DNA from 2 places in the Streptomyces flaveolus genome. Region 1 is predicted to be linked to the other one. Evidence: predicted binding sites of a transcription regulator. Region 1 holds the regulator's gene; the other holds the start of a gene.
What was found. Region 1 encodes HspR, which represses chaperone genes until heat shock. Its sites were predicted from a motif close to TTGAGNNNNNNNNNCTCAA; they were not measured.
Positions count from the first base shown of each region.

Region 2: a site for HspR is predicted at 2,517-2,535, ahead of lon (endopeptidase La). Genes of this name have one in related genera too.

Region 1 is NZ_JBIWKU010000005.1:215,514-221,501, forward strand. It holds gene ACIRG6_RS17350 (helix-turn-helix transcriptional regulator) at 1-271, opposite strand, end outside; gene ACIRG6_RS17355 (sugar ABC transporter substrate-binding protein) at 411-1,526, opposite strand; gene ACIRG6_RS17360 (heat shock protein transcriptional repressor HspR) at 1,774-2,229, opposite strand; gene dnaJ (molecular chaperone DnaJ) at 2,235-3,425, opposite strand; gene grpE (nucleotide exchange factor GrpE) at 3,468-4,115, opposite strand; gene dnaK (molecular chaperone DnaK) at 4,112-5,968, opposite strand.
Region 2 is NZ_JBIWKU010000003.1:161,132-167,119, reverse strand. It holds gene ACIRG6_RS10265 (HAMP domain-containing sensor histidine kinase) at 1-833, opposite strand, end outside; gene ACIRG6_RS10260 (response regulator transcription factor) at 830-1,570, opposite strand; gene ACIRG6_RS10255 (spermine/spermidine synthase domain-containing protein) at 1,684-2,373, opposite strand; gene lon (endopeptidase La) at 2,558-4,981, shown strand; gene ACIRG6_RS10245 (lysozyme) at 5,175-5,988, opposite strand, start outside.

The DNA of each region.
Region 1 (5,988 bases):
CCGCCGAGCCCACCCGCCGCTGGCTGGCCCTCACCTCGTCGTACACCCCGCGCAGCAGCCGGGTCATGACCTCCTGCGGGGAGGTCGGCACGAGCCAGTCCATGTCGTCGGGGTCCGGGTGCAGCAGGGCCAGCTCCAGCAGGCAGGGCACCGGCTCCGCGTCCCGGCGCGGCACCCGGCCGCGCCGTACGGCCCGGGAGTACACGCGGTCCCCGACCGCGCACAGCCGGTCGGCACCGTGCGGATGCTCCTGAGCCCCGTGCCCGGCCATCGCCCATCCCACCCCCGGTTCCGGCTCTTTCCGCAGCGCAACTATGCGCGGCCGGGACCGGGTCCGCAACACGGCTCCGCCCCGGGCGGCGGCCGGAAGACACCGGTTCGCACGGGAATGCCCGGGCGGCGGCCGACGGCTACTTCAGCCCGATCTCCGCGCAGTCCGCCGCGAACTTCGCCGTGCAGATGTCGGACACCTTGTAGAAGCCGTCCGCCACGACGGTGTCCTTGATGTTGGCCTTCGTCAGGGCGACGACCGGCACCAGCTGCGCCGGAATGCCCTGGTGGCTGGGGCTGTCGACCTTGTCACGGGTGAGCGCGTCGAACTGGATGTCCCGGCCCTGGATGTGCGCCACGACCATCTCCGCGGCGTTCTCGGCCTCCTGCGGGTAGGACTTGTAGACGCTCATGTACTGCTCGCCGGAGACGATCCGCTGGACCGCCGGCAGCTCCGCGTCCTGGCCGGTGATCGGCGGCAGGTCGGTGACACCTGCGGCCTCCAGGGCCTTGATGATGCCGCCCGCCATGCCGTCGTTGGCGGAGTAGACGCCGGCGATGTTGTCCTTGCCGATCGACTGGATCGCCTCGGCCATGTTCGCCTCGGCGTTCACCGGCTTCCAGTCCTTGGTGTCGAAGGACTGGGCGATCGTCACCTTGCCGTTCAGCTCGGACATCGCACCGGCCTTGAACTGCTTGGCGTTCGGGTCGGTGGGCGAGCCGTTCATCATGACGACCTTGGCCGGGTTGTCACGGTCACCGAGCGCCTCGATGAGGGAGCGTCCCTGGACCTCGCCGACCAGCTCGTTGTCGAAGGAGATGTAGGCGGCGATCGGCCCCTCGGCCAGCCGGTCGTAGGCGATGACCGGGATACCGGCGTCCTTGGCCTTCTGCACGCTCGACGCGATGGACTGCGCGTTCACGGCGTCCAGGACGATCGCGTCGACCTTGTCGTCGATCATCTTCTGCATCTGCTCGGCCTGCTTGGCCTCGTCCGCCCCGGCGTTGGCGTACTCGACCTTGCCCTCGTTGCGGGTCAGGGAGGCGATCTTCTTCACGAAGTACGGGTGGTCGAACTGCTCGTAGCGCGTGTTCTCCGTCTCAGGAAGCAGCAGGCCCACCGTGATGTCGTTGCCCTTGGACGGGCTCGCGTCGTCGCTGCTCTCCGAAGCGCCCAGCACCCCGCAGCCGGCCAGCGAAACGGTCATCGTGGACGCGGCCACGGATATGGCGATACGACGGATGCAGGAGCTCACTTCTGGTGCCTTCCGGACGCGGGGGCCGCATTGCAACCCAGGTGACTGAAAAGCCAACGCGTCGGCGCCCCCACCGTCAAGCGGAACCACTTAACGAGATGACAACACCACGCTCCGCAGCCGACGTGGAGACGGAGCGGAATCGTCTCCCGGGTCCCTGCACATGCCTCCCACACGAGGGACACACGAAGGGGCCCGGAGGCTCACCCGAGCCTCCGGGCCCCTTCGCGGGAACCTTCACGCGCCGTCAGTCGGGCGCCTGCTGCTGCCGCTTGGGCCGCCACACCACCAGCGCGCTGGTCTGCTGGACCTCCTGGTACGGCACCAGGTCACGGCGGTACGAGGCGTGCACCGCCGCCTCCCGCTGACGCATCGCCGTGGCCGCGCCCTCCAGCGCGTCCGACAGCTCCGCTATGCGGGACTGGAGCGCGGCGACCTGGTTCTCCAGTTCGATGATGCGCTTGATTCCGGCCAGATTGATGCCCTCGTCCTGCGACAACTGCTGCACCTGGCGGAGCAGTTCGATGTCACGGGCCGAGTAGCGCCGGCCGCGCCCGGCCGTACGGTCCGGGGAGACCAGGCCGAGGCGGTCGTACTGGCGCAGGGTCTGCGGGTGCAGACCGGAGAGCTGGGCCGCCACCGAGATGACGTAGACCGGGGTGTCCTCGGTCAGTTCATACGGATTGCGCCGACGACCGTCCATCCCCATCAAGCTCCCTTCGCGGCCTGGAACAGCTCCGCCCGCGGATCCTCGTCCGCGGTCGCCTCGCGATACGCCTCGAGCGCGTCACGAGCCTTCCCCGTCAGGTCCTTCGGGACACTCACCTCGACGGTGACCAGGAGGTCGCCGCGGGTGCCGTCCTTGCGTACCGCGCCCTTGCCGCGGGCGCGCATGGTGCGGCCGTTGGGTGTGCCCGCCGGCAGCTTCAGCGTGACGGGGGGTCCGCCCAGGGTCGGGACGCGGACCTCGCCGCCGAGGGCCGCCTCGGCGTAGGTGACCGGGACGGTGACGGTGAGGTTGTCGCCCTTGCGGCCGAAGACGGGGTGGTCCTTGACGTGCACCACCACGTACAGGTCGCCCGCCGGGCCGCCCCGCTCGCCCGGTGCGCCCTTGCCGCGCAGCCGGATGCGCTGCCCGTCCGACACCCCGGCCGGGATGCGGACCTGCATCGTCCGCGAGGACTTGGCGCGTCCGGAGCCCTTGCAGACCTCGCAGGGGTTCTCCGCGATCAGGCCGCGGCCCTTGCAGTCCGGGCACGGGTCGGTCAGCGAGAAGCCGCCGCCGGAGCCCCGGGCGACCTGCCCGGTGCCGACGCAGGTCGGGCACACGCGCGGCGTGCCGTTCTTGTCGCCGGTGCCCGAACAGGCCTTGCAGGGCTGCTGGCTGGACATGCGCAGCGGGACCGTCGCGCCCTCGATGGCCTCCGTGAAGCTGAGGGTGACCTCGGACTCGATGTCCTGGCCGCGCCGCGGCTGGGTCCGCGTGCCGGTGCCGGGACCGCCGGCGCCGGTGCGGTTGAACAGGCCCCCGAAGACGTCGCCGAGACCGCCGCCGAAGCCGCCGGCCCCGCCGCCCTGGGCGCCGCCTCCGAAGAGGTCGCCCAGGTCGAAGTTGAAGGTGCCGCCGCCGCCCGCGCCCGGCCCCGGGCGGAAGCCGCCGTTGCCGAAGAGCGCGCGGGCGTCGTCGTACTCCTTGCGCTTCTTGGCGTCACCGAGGACGTCGTTCGCCTCGGAGATCTCCTTGAAGCGCTCCTCGGCCCGGGCGTTGCCCTTGTTGGCGTCCGGGTGGAACTCGCGGGCGAGCTTCCGGTACGCCTTCTTGATCTCGGCCTCGGTGGCGTCCTTGGGGACGCCGAGGACCTTGTAGTAGTCCTTCTCGATGAAGTCCTTGGTGCTCATCCCCGACGTCCCTCCTCTCCTGCGTACGCGTACGTCGTGACGTCAGCCCTCCTCCGGGCCACCGTTCTCCTTGTCGTCGGCCGCCTCGGCCGGCTCCTCGGCCTTGACGGTCTGCGCCCCCGGCTGCGGCTCGGCCACCGCCACCCGCGCGGGGCGGATGGTGCGCTCGCCGATCCGGTACCCCGGCTGCAGAATCGCCACGCAGGTCGTCTCGGTGACGTCCGGCGCGTACGAGTGCATCAGGGCCTCGTGGATCGTCGGGTCGAAGGGCTCGCCCTCCTTGCCGAACTGCTGGAGGCCCATCTTGGCCACGGTGGTCTCCAGCGACTCCGCGACGGACTTGAATCCGCCGACGAGTTCGCCGTGTTCCCGGGCGCGGCCCACGTCGTCGAGCACGGGGAGCAGCTCGGACAGGAGGTTCGCGATGGCGACCTCCTTGACCGCGACGCGGTCCCGCTCCACCCGACGGCGGTAGTTCTGGTACTCGGCCTGGAGGCGCTGGAGGTCCGCCGTGCGCTCGCCGAGCGCCGTGCGTGCCTGGTCCAGCTGGGCCACCAGGCCCGCGTTCTCACTCGCGTCCCCGGCCGGGGCCGCCTCCTCCTCGGAGGCGGCCTTCGGTTCGGCGGCGTCAGGCGTGGCGCCAGAGGGGACGTCGGGCTTCTCGTCGAAGCCCGGGGTCTCCTCGGTCACGCCGCACCGTCCTTGCGCTCGTCGTCCACGATCTCGGCGTCGACGACGTCGTCGTCGGCGGCCTTGTCACCGGCACCGGCACCGGCGCCCGGGGCCTCGCCGCCGGCGGCCTGCGCACCCTGGGCGTCGGCGTACATGGCCTGGCCCAGCTTCTGCGAGACGGCGGCGACCTTCTCCGTGGCGGTGCGGATCTCGGCGGAGTCCTCGCCCTTGAGCTTCTCCTTCAGCTCGGCGACGGCCTCCTCGACCTCCGTCTTGATCTCGCCCGGGACCTTGTCCTCGTTGTCCTTGAGGAACTTCTCGGTCTGGTAGACGAGCTGCTCGCCCTGGTTGCGGGACTCGGCGGCCTCGCGGCGGCGGTGGTCCTCCTCCGCGTACTGCTCGGCCTCCTGGCGCATGCGGTCGACCTCGTCCTTCGGCAGCGAGGAGCCGCCGGTGACGGTCATCTTCTGCTCCTTGCCCGTGCCCAGGTCCTTCGCGGTCACGTGCATGATGCCGTTGGCGTCGATGTCGAAGGCGACCTCGATCTGCGGGACGCCGCGGGGCGCCGGCGGCAGACCGGTCAGCTCGAACATCCCGAGCTTCTTGTTGTACGCCGCGATCTCGCGCTCGCCCTGGTAGACCTGGATCTGCACGGAGGGCTGGTTGTCCTCGGCGGTGGTGAAGATCTCCGAGCGCTTCGTCGGGATCGTCGTGTTCCGCTCGATGAGCTTGGTCATGATGCCGCCCTTGGTCTCGATGCCGAGGGACAGCGGGGTGACGTCGAGGAGCAGGACGTCCTTGACCTCGCCCTTGAGGACACCGGCCTGCAGGGCGGCGCCGATGGCGACGACCTCGTCCGGGTTGACGCCCTTGTTGGCGTCCTTGCCGCCGGTCAGCTCCTTGACGAGCTCGGCGACGGCGGGCATACGGGTGGAGCCACCGACGAGGACGACGTGGTCGATCTCGGACAGCTGGATGCCGGCGTCCTTGATGACGTTGTGGAACGGCGTCTTGCAGCGCTCCAGCAGGTCGGCGGTCAGCTGCTGGAACTGGGCGCGGGTGAGCTTCTCGTCCAGGTGCAGCGGGCCCTCGGCGGAGGCCGTGATGTAGGGCAGGTTGATCGAGGTCTCGGTGGACGAGGACAGCTCGATCTTGGCCTTCTCGGCGGCCTCGCGGAGGCGCTGGAGGGCCATCTTGTCCTTGGACAGGTCCACGCCGTGGCCGGACTGGAACTGCTTGACCAGGTAGTCGACGACGCGCTGGTCCCAGTCGTCACCACCGAGGTGGTTGTCACCGTTGGTGGCCTTCACCTCGACGACGCCGTCGCCGATCTCCAGCAGCGAGACGTCGAAGGTACCGCCACCGAGGTCGAAGACGAGGATGATCTGCTCGTCCTTGTCGAGGCCGTACGCCAGCGCGGCGGCCGTCGGCTCGTTGACGATGCGCAGGACGTTCAGACCCGCGATCTCGCCGGCCTCCTTGGTGGCCTGGCGCTCGGCGTCGTTGAAGTACGCCGGGACGGTGATGACCGCGTCGGTCACCTTCTCGCCCAGGTAGGACTCGGCGTCCCGCTTCAGCTTCTGCAGCACGAAGGCGCTGATCTGCTGCGGGTTGAAGTCCTTGCCGTCCAGGTTGATCTTCCAGTCGGTGCCCATGTGGCGCTTGACCGACCGGATGGTCCTGTCGACGTTCGTGACCGCCTGACGCTTGGCCACCTCGCCGACCAGCACCTCACCGTTCTTGGCGAAGGCGACGACGGACGGCGTGGTCCTGGCGCCCTCGGCGTTGGTGATGACGGTGGGCTCGCCGCCCTCCAGAACGCTGACGACGGAGTTAGTCGTGCCCAGGTCGATGCCGACCGCACGTGCCATGGTGATTTCCTCCAGCTGAC
Region 2 (5,988 bases), on a different contig from region 1:
CTGACCGTCACCCGGCCGTGCGGCGGGCTGTGCTTGACCGCGTTGTCGATGAGGTTGGCGACCACCTGGTGGATGCGCTCGGGGTCGGCGTGGGCGGTCAGGTCGGACGGGAACACGTCGAGGGCCAGATGCACGTCGGTACGCGTGTGGCTGCCGGATCCGGAAGCGATGCCCGCGCGCGCCGAGGCGACCATGTTGGCCTCCTTCAGTACGCCCGACAGGTACGGCCACACCTCGAAGCGCCGCTTGCGCAGCGGTACGACGCCGTTGTCCAGGCGAGAGAGGTCCAGCAGCGTCTCGACCAGCCGGCCGAGCCGCTCCGTCTGCCGCAGCGCGGTCCGCATGGTCTCCGGGTCGGCCTCGGTGACGCCGTCGACGATGTTCTCCAGCACCGCGCGCAGGCCCGCGATGGGGGTGCGCAGCTCGTGCGAGACGTTCGCCACCAGCTCCTTGCGCTGGAGGTCCTGGGCCTCCAGGTCGTCGGCCATGCGGTTGATCGTGACGGCCAGGTCGCCCAGCTCGTCGCGCCGGTTCTCGCGCACCCGGCGCGTGTAGTCGCCGTGCGAGATGGACCGGGCCACGGCGTTCATCTCGTCCAGCGGCGCGGTCAGCGAGTGCGCCACGAACTGCGTGATCAGCAGTGTGGCGATCATCGAGAAGACCGTGATGAAGCGCAGCTCCGTCTTCGTGTGCACCGCGATCACCGACAGGCCGGTGGTGATCAGCACCGACGTGACGACCAGCGCGCCCAGCTTGGTCTTGATCGAGAACGGGCGTACGCCGCCCCAGGGCTCCCCGGGGCTCCTCCGTGCGGCTTCCCGTCCCGAGCTCATGGCGTCGGCGTCTCCAGCGCGTAGCCCACGCCGTGCACGGTGCGGATGCGCTCGGCCCCGATCTTGCGGCGCAGCGCCTTGATGTGGCTGTCGACGGTCCGGGTGCCGGAGGCGTCGGCCCAGTCCCAGACCTCGGCCAGCAGCTGCTCGCGGGAGAGCACCGCGCGCGGGGTGTTGGCCAGGCACACCAGCAGGTCGAACTCGGTGGGCGTCAGGTGGACGTCCTCGCTGCGCACCCGCACCCGGCGCTGCGCGTGGTCGATCTCCAGCTCGCCGAGGCGCAGGATGCCGCTGCGCGGCGTCGAGGCGGCCACGACGGCCCGCTCCACCCGGCGCAGCAGCACGTGCACGCGTGCGGCCAGTTCACGCATCGAGAACGGCTTGGTCATGTAGTCGTCGGCGCCCACGCCGAGGCCGACCAGCATGTCCGTCTCGTCGTCGCGCGCGGTGAGCATCAGCACCGGCACCGGCCGCTGGGCCTGCACACGCCGGCAGACCTCCAGGCCGTCGAAGCCGGGCAGCATGATGTCGAGGATCAGCAGGTCGGGCTGCCAGGCCTCGGCCGTGTCGACGGCGGCAGGGCCGTCGCCCGCCGTTTGCACCAGGAATCCCTCGGCGCGCAGGCGGGTCGCGATGGCGTCCACGATCGTCTGGTCGTCCTCGACCACCAGCACCCGGCGCTGTGCGCCCTGGGTGGCCGTCGCCGTGCCGTTGTGGGAGGTCTGTGTCTGCTCCATCGCCCGCCCCTGAGGTGTGCTTTCCGGAATCCGTGGGGTGATCCCATGACTGCGCTTGACGCTTGAATGATCTGCGCCAGGGCAGCAGCGTACGGGGAGGTGCCGCGCCTTTGCTATCCAGGCCCGATGCCGAGGTGGACGACGTCCGGAACGCCCCGGGCAACCGGGATCTCTTCGGTACGCACCTGCTGGAACCCGGCATTACGCAAGGTTTCTTCGAATTCCGGAGAGGGCTGCGCGGACCATACGGCGAGCACCCCGCCGGGCCTCAACACCCTTGTGCAGCCCGCGAGTCCGGACGGCGAATACAGCCCGTCGTTGCCCTCGGTGACGGTCCAGTCGGGGCCGTTGTCGATGTCGAGGCACAGCGCGTCGTACGTGTCGGAAGTCTCATTGACGTAAGCCACCAGATCCGCCTCGACGATCTCCGCGCGCGGATCGGCCAGCGCCCCGGCGGACAGCTCGGCCAGCGGCCCGCAGCGGTGCCAGTCGATGACGGCGCGTTCGCGTTCGACGACCGCGATCCGCCCCCAGCGGGGGTCGGCGGCCGCGTGGGCCAGGGAGAAGCCGACGCCGAGCCCGCCGATGAGGACGTGCGGTGCCGCCCGGCCGTCGAGCGCCTCGGCCGCCGCGTCCACCAGCCGGCGCTCCGAGCGTCCGTCGGAGGTGTCCATCAGGAAGCAGCCGTTCGCGATGATCTGCAGCAGCTTCCCGTGCCGGCGCAGGACGACCTCGCCGTACGGGCCCTCGCGACGGTCCAGAACTTCCGGGGTGCCGTGGGAGTCGTAAGAGGTGATGGGCATCGGCCCATCCTGGCACTCCGGCAAGGGGAATGACCGGCGGTCCGGTGGCGCTGGTGGTGCGTGAGGGCGGCTCGCGACCCGGCATCGCCCCTTGATCGCTCAGAGCGAACAGGCCCTCGGGAACAATCATCGGCTCCCGAGCATTGAGTCGGCATAACTCAACTTGACTGCCGAAGGGGAGATCATGGCTGCTGAGTCCGCTGCCTTCACACCGCTCACCCTGCCCGTGCTGCCGCTCGACGACGAGGTCGTGCTGCCGGGGATGGTCGTCCCCCTGGACCTGAGCGACTCCGAGGTACGGGCCGCGGTGGAGGCCGCGCAGGCCGCCGCCAGGGACGAACCGGGCAAGCCCCGGGTCCTGCTGGTCCCGCGCATCGACGGCACCTACGCGAAGACCGGTGTCCTCGGCACGGTCGAGCAGGTCGGCCGGCTCGCCGACGGAGACCCGGGCGCGCTGATCCGCGGCCGGAGCCGGGTGAGCATCGGCGCCGGCACCACCGGCCCGGGCGCCGCGCTGTGGGTCGAGGGCACCCGTATCGACGAGAGCGTGCCCGATCCGCTGCCCGGCCAGGTCGCCGAACTCGTCAAGGAGTACAAGGCCCTCGCCACCGCCTGGCTGCGCAAGCGCGGCGCCTGGCAGGTCGTCGACCGCGTCCAGGCCATCGACGACGTCTCCGCGCTCGCCGACAACTCCGGTTACTCGCCCTTCCTCACCACCGAGCAGAAGGTCGAGCTGCTGGAGACCACCGACCCGGCCGCCCGCCTGAAGCTCGCCACCCGGCAGCTGCGCGACCACCTCGCCGAGCAGGACGTCGCCGAGACCATCGCCAAGGACGTCCAGGAGGGCGTCGACAAGCAGCAGCGCGAGTTCCTGCTGCGCCGCCAGCTCGAAGCCGTCCGCAAGGAGCTGCGCGAGCTGAACGGTGAGCAGGAGGGCGAGGAGTCCGACGACTACCGCGCCCGCGTCGAGGCCGCCGACCTGCCCGAGAAGGTCCGCGAGGCCGCGCTCAAGGAGGTCGACAAGCTGGAGCGGTCCTCCGACCAGTCGCCCGAGGGCTCGTGGATCCGCACCTGGCTGGACACCGTCCTCGAACTGCCGTGGAACGAGCGCACCGAGGACGCCTACGACATCCAGGGCGCCCAGGCCGTCCTGGACGCCGAGCACGCGGGCCTCCAGGACGTGAAGGAGCGGATCACCGAGTACCTGGCCGTGCGCAAGCGGCGCAGCGACCGCGGCCTCGGCGTCGTCGGCGGACGGCGCGGCGGTGCCGTGCTGGCCCTGGTGGGGCCGCCCGGCGTCGGCAAGACGTCGCTCGGCGAGTCCGTCGCGCACGCCATGGGCCGCAAGTTCGTCCGCGTCGCCCTCGGCGGCGTCCGCGACGAGGCCGAGATCCGCGGCCACCGGCGTACGTACGTCGGCGCGCTGCCCGGCCGGATCGTGCGGGCGATCAAGGAGGCCGGGTCGATGAACCCGGTCGTGCTCCTGGACGAGATCGACAAGGTGGGCTCCGACTTCCGGGGCGACCCGGCCGCCGCGCTGCTGGAGGTCCTCGACCCGGCGCAGAACCACACCTTCCGGGACCACTACCTGGAGGTCGAGCTCGACCTGTCCGACGTCGTGTTCCTGGCCACCGCCAACGTCCTGGAGGCCATCCCCGAGGCCCTGCTCGACCGCATGGAGCTGGTCCGCCTCGACGGCTACACCGAGGACGAGAAGGTCGTCATCGCCCGTCACCACCTGCTCCCGCGCCAGCTGGAGCGGGCCGGTCTGGACAAGGACGAGGTCACGATCGACGAGGGCGCGCTGCGCAGGCTGGCGGGCGAGTACACCCGCGAGGCGGGCGTGCGCACTCTGGAGCGGTCGATCGCGCGGCTGCTGCGCAAGGTGGCGGCCCAGCACGAGCTGGGCGAGCGGGAGCTGCCGTTCACCGTCACCGACGGCGACCTGCGCGGCCTGATCGGCCGGCCGCACCACGTGCCCGAGTCCGCGCAGGACCCGGCGGAGCGGCGCACCGCGGTGCCGGGCGTGGCCACGGGCCTCGCGGTCACCGGCGCGGGCGGCGACGTGCTGTACGTCGAGGCGTCCCTCGCCGACCCGGAGACGGGCGCGGCGGGTCTGACGCTGACCGGTCAGCTGGGCGACGTGATGAAGGAGTCCGCGCAGATCGCGCTGAGCTTCCTGCGCAGCCACGGCGCCGAGCTGGAGCTGCCGGTGGCCGACCTGAAGGACCGGGGGGTGCACATCCACTTCCCGGCGGGCGCGGTCCCCAAGGACGGCCCGAGCGCGGGCGTCACGATGACGACCGCTCTCGCGTCGCTGCTCAGCGGGCGCCTGGTCCGTACGGACGTGGCGATGACCGGTGAGGTGTCGCTGACCGGCCGGGTCCTGCCGATCGGCGGTGTGAAGCAGAAGCTGCTCGCCGCGCACCGGGCCGGGATCACCACGGTGATCATCCCGAAGCGCAACGAGCCCGACCTGGACGACGTCCCGGCGGAGGTGCTGGACAAGCTCGACGTCCACGCCGTCACCGACGTCCGGCAGGTCCTGGAACTGGCCCTGGCACCGGCGACGAGCGGTGCCGAGCCGGAGGTTCCGGTCGCGGCGTGACGGACGTGACCGGGAGAGGTGAGGGCCCGGGTCCCCGAGAGGGGGACCCGGGCCCGGCCCCTGTGCGGGGCAGCCGTCGGCGAGTGCCCGTCGGCGATGCTCAGTCGTCGGCGAGTGCCTGCACCCGGTCCAGGGCTCCGTTGCTGTGTCTGTCCGGGGGCAACCCCCGGGCCCCCGGCCGGGGGTGTGTGGATCAGCCGTTGGCGAGTGCCTGCACCCGGTCCAGAGCTCCGTTGAACTTGTCGTGGTCCCCGACTGTCGGGCCCGACGAGGTGTACTGCCACATCGTGTAGTAGCCCCAGCCGGCCGGCAGCGTCCCCACCGTGGAGGCGTACCGGGCGATCCACAGCGGGTTGGTCGCGGCGAAGCCGCTGTAGTCGCCGGTGCACTGGGTCCACCAGCTGGTGGCCGTGTAGATGACGGCGTCCCGGCCGGTGCGGGCCTTGTACTGGTTCAGGAAGTCCCGGATCCAGGTCACCATCGCGCTCTGCGTCTTGCCGTAGCAGGCGGCCCCGTACGGGTTCCACTCGATGTCCAGCACGCCCGGCAGCGTCTTGCCGTCCCGGGACCAGCCGCCGCCGTGGTCGACGAAGTAGTTGGCCTGGGTCGCGCCGCTGGTCGTGTCCGGGGTGGCGAAGTGGTACGCGCCGCGGATCATCCCGACGTTGTAGGAGCCGTTGTACTGCTGGGCGAAGTACGGGTTCGTGTAGTACGTCCCCTCGGTGGCCTTGACGTAGGCCCACTTGACCCCGCTGTTCCACAGGGTCGACCAGGCGACGTTGCCCTGGTGGCCGGAGACGTCCACGCCCTCCGTCTGGGTGGCGTCGCCGGGAACGGGGGTGCCCTGCTGTCCGTCGTGGGCCAGGACGCCCATGCCCATGTGGGCGGAGCCGCGGGACGGGACGTCGGCGGCCGACGAGGGCTGGGCGAGGAGAAGGGAGAGGGCGGCGAGCAGAATCCCGGTGGCGGCGAAACGCCGGCCGCGGGCCGATCCGGATCTGTGCACG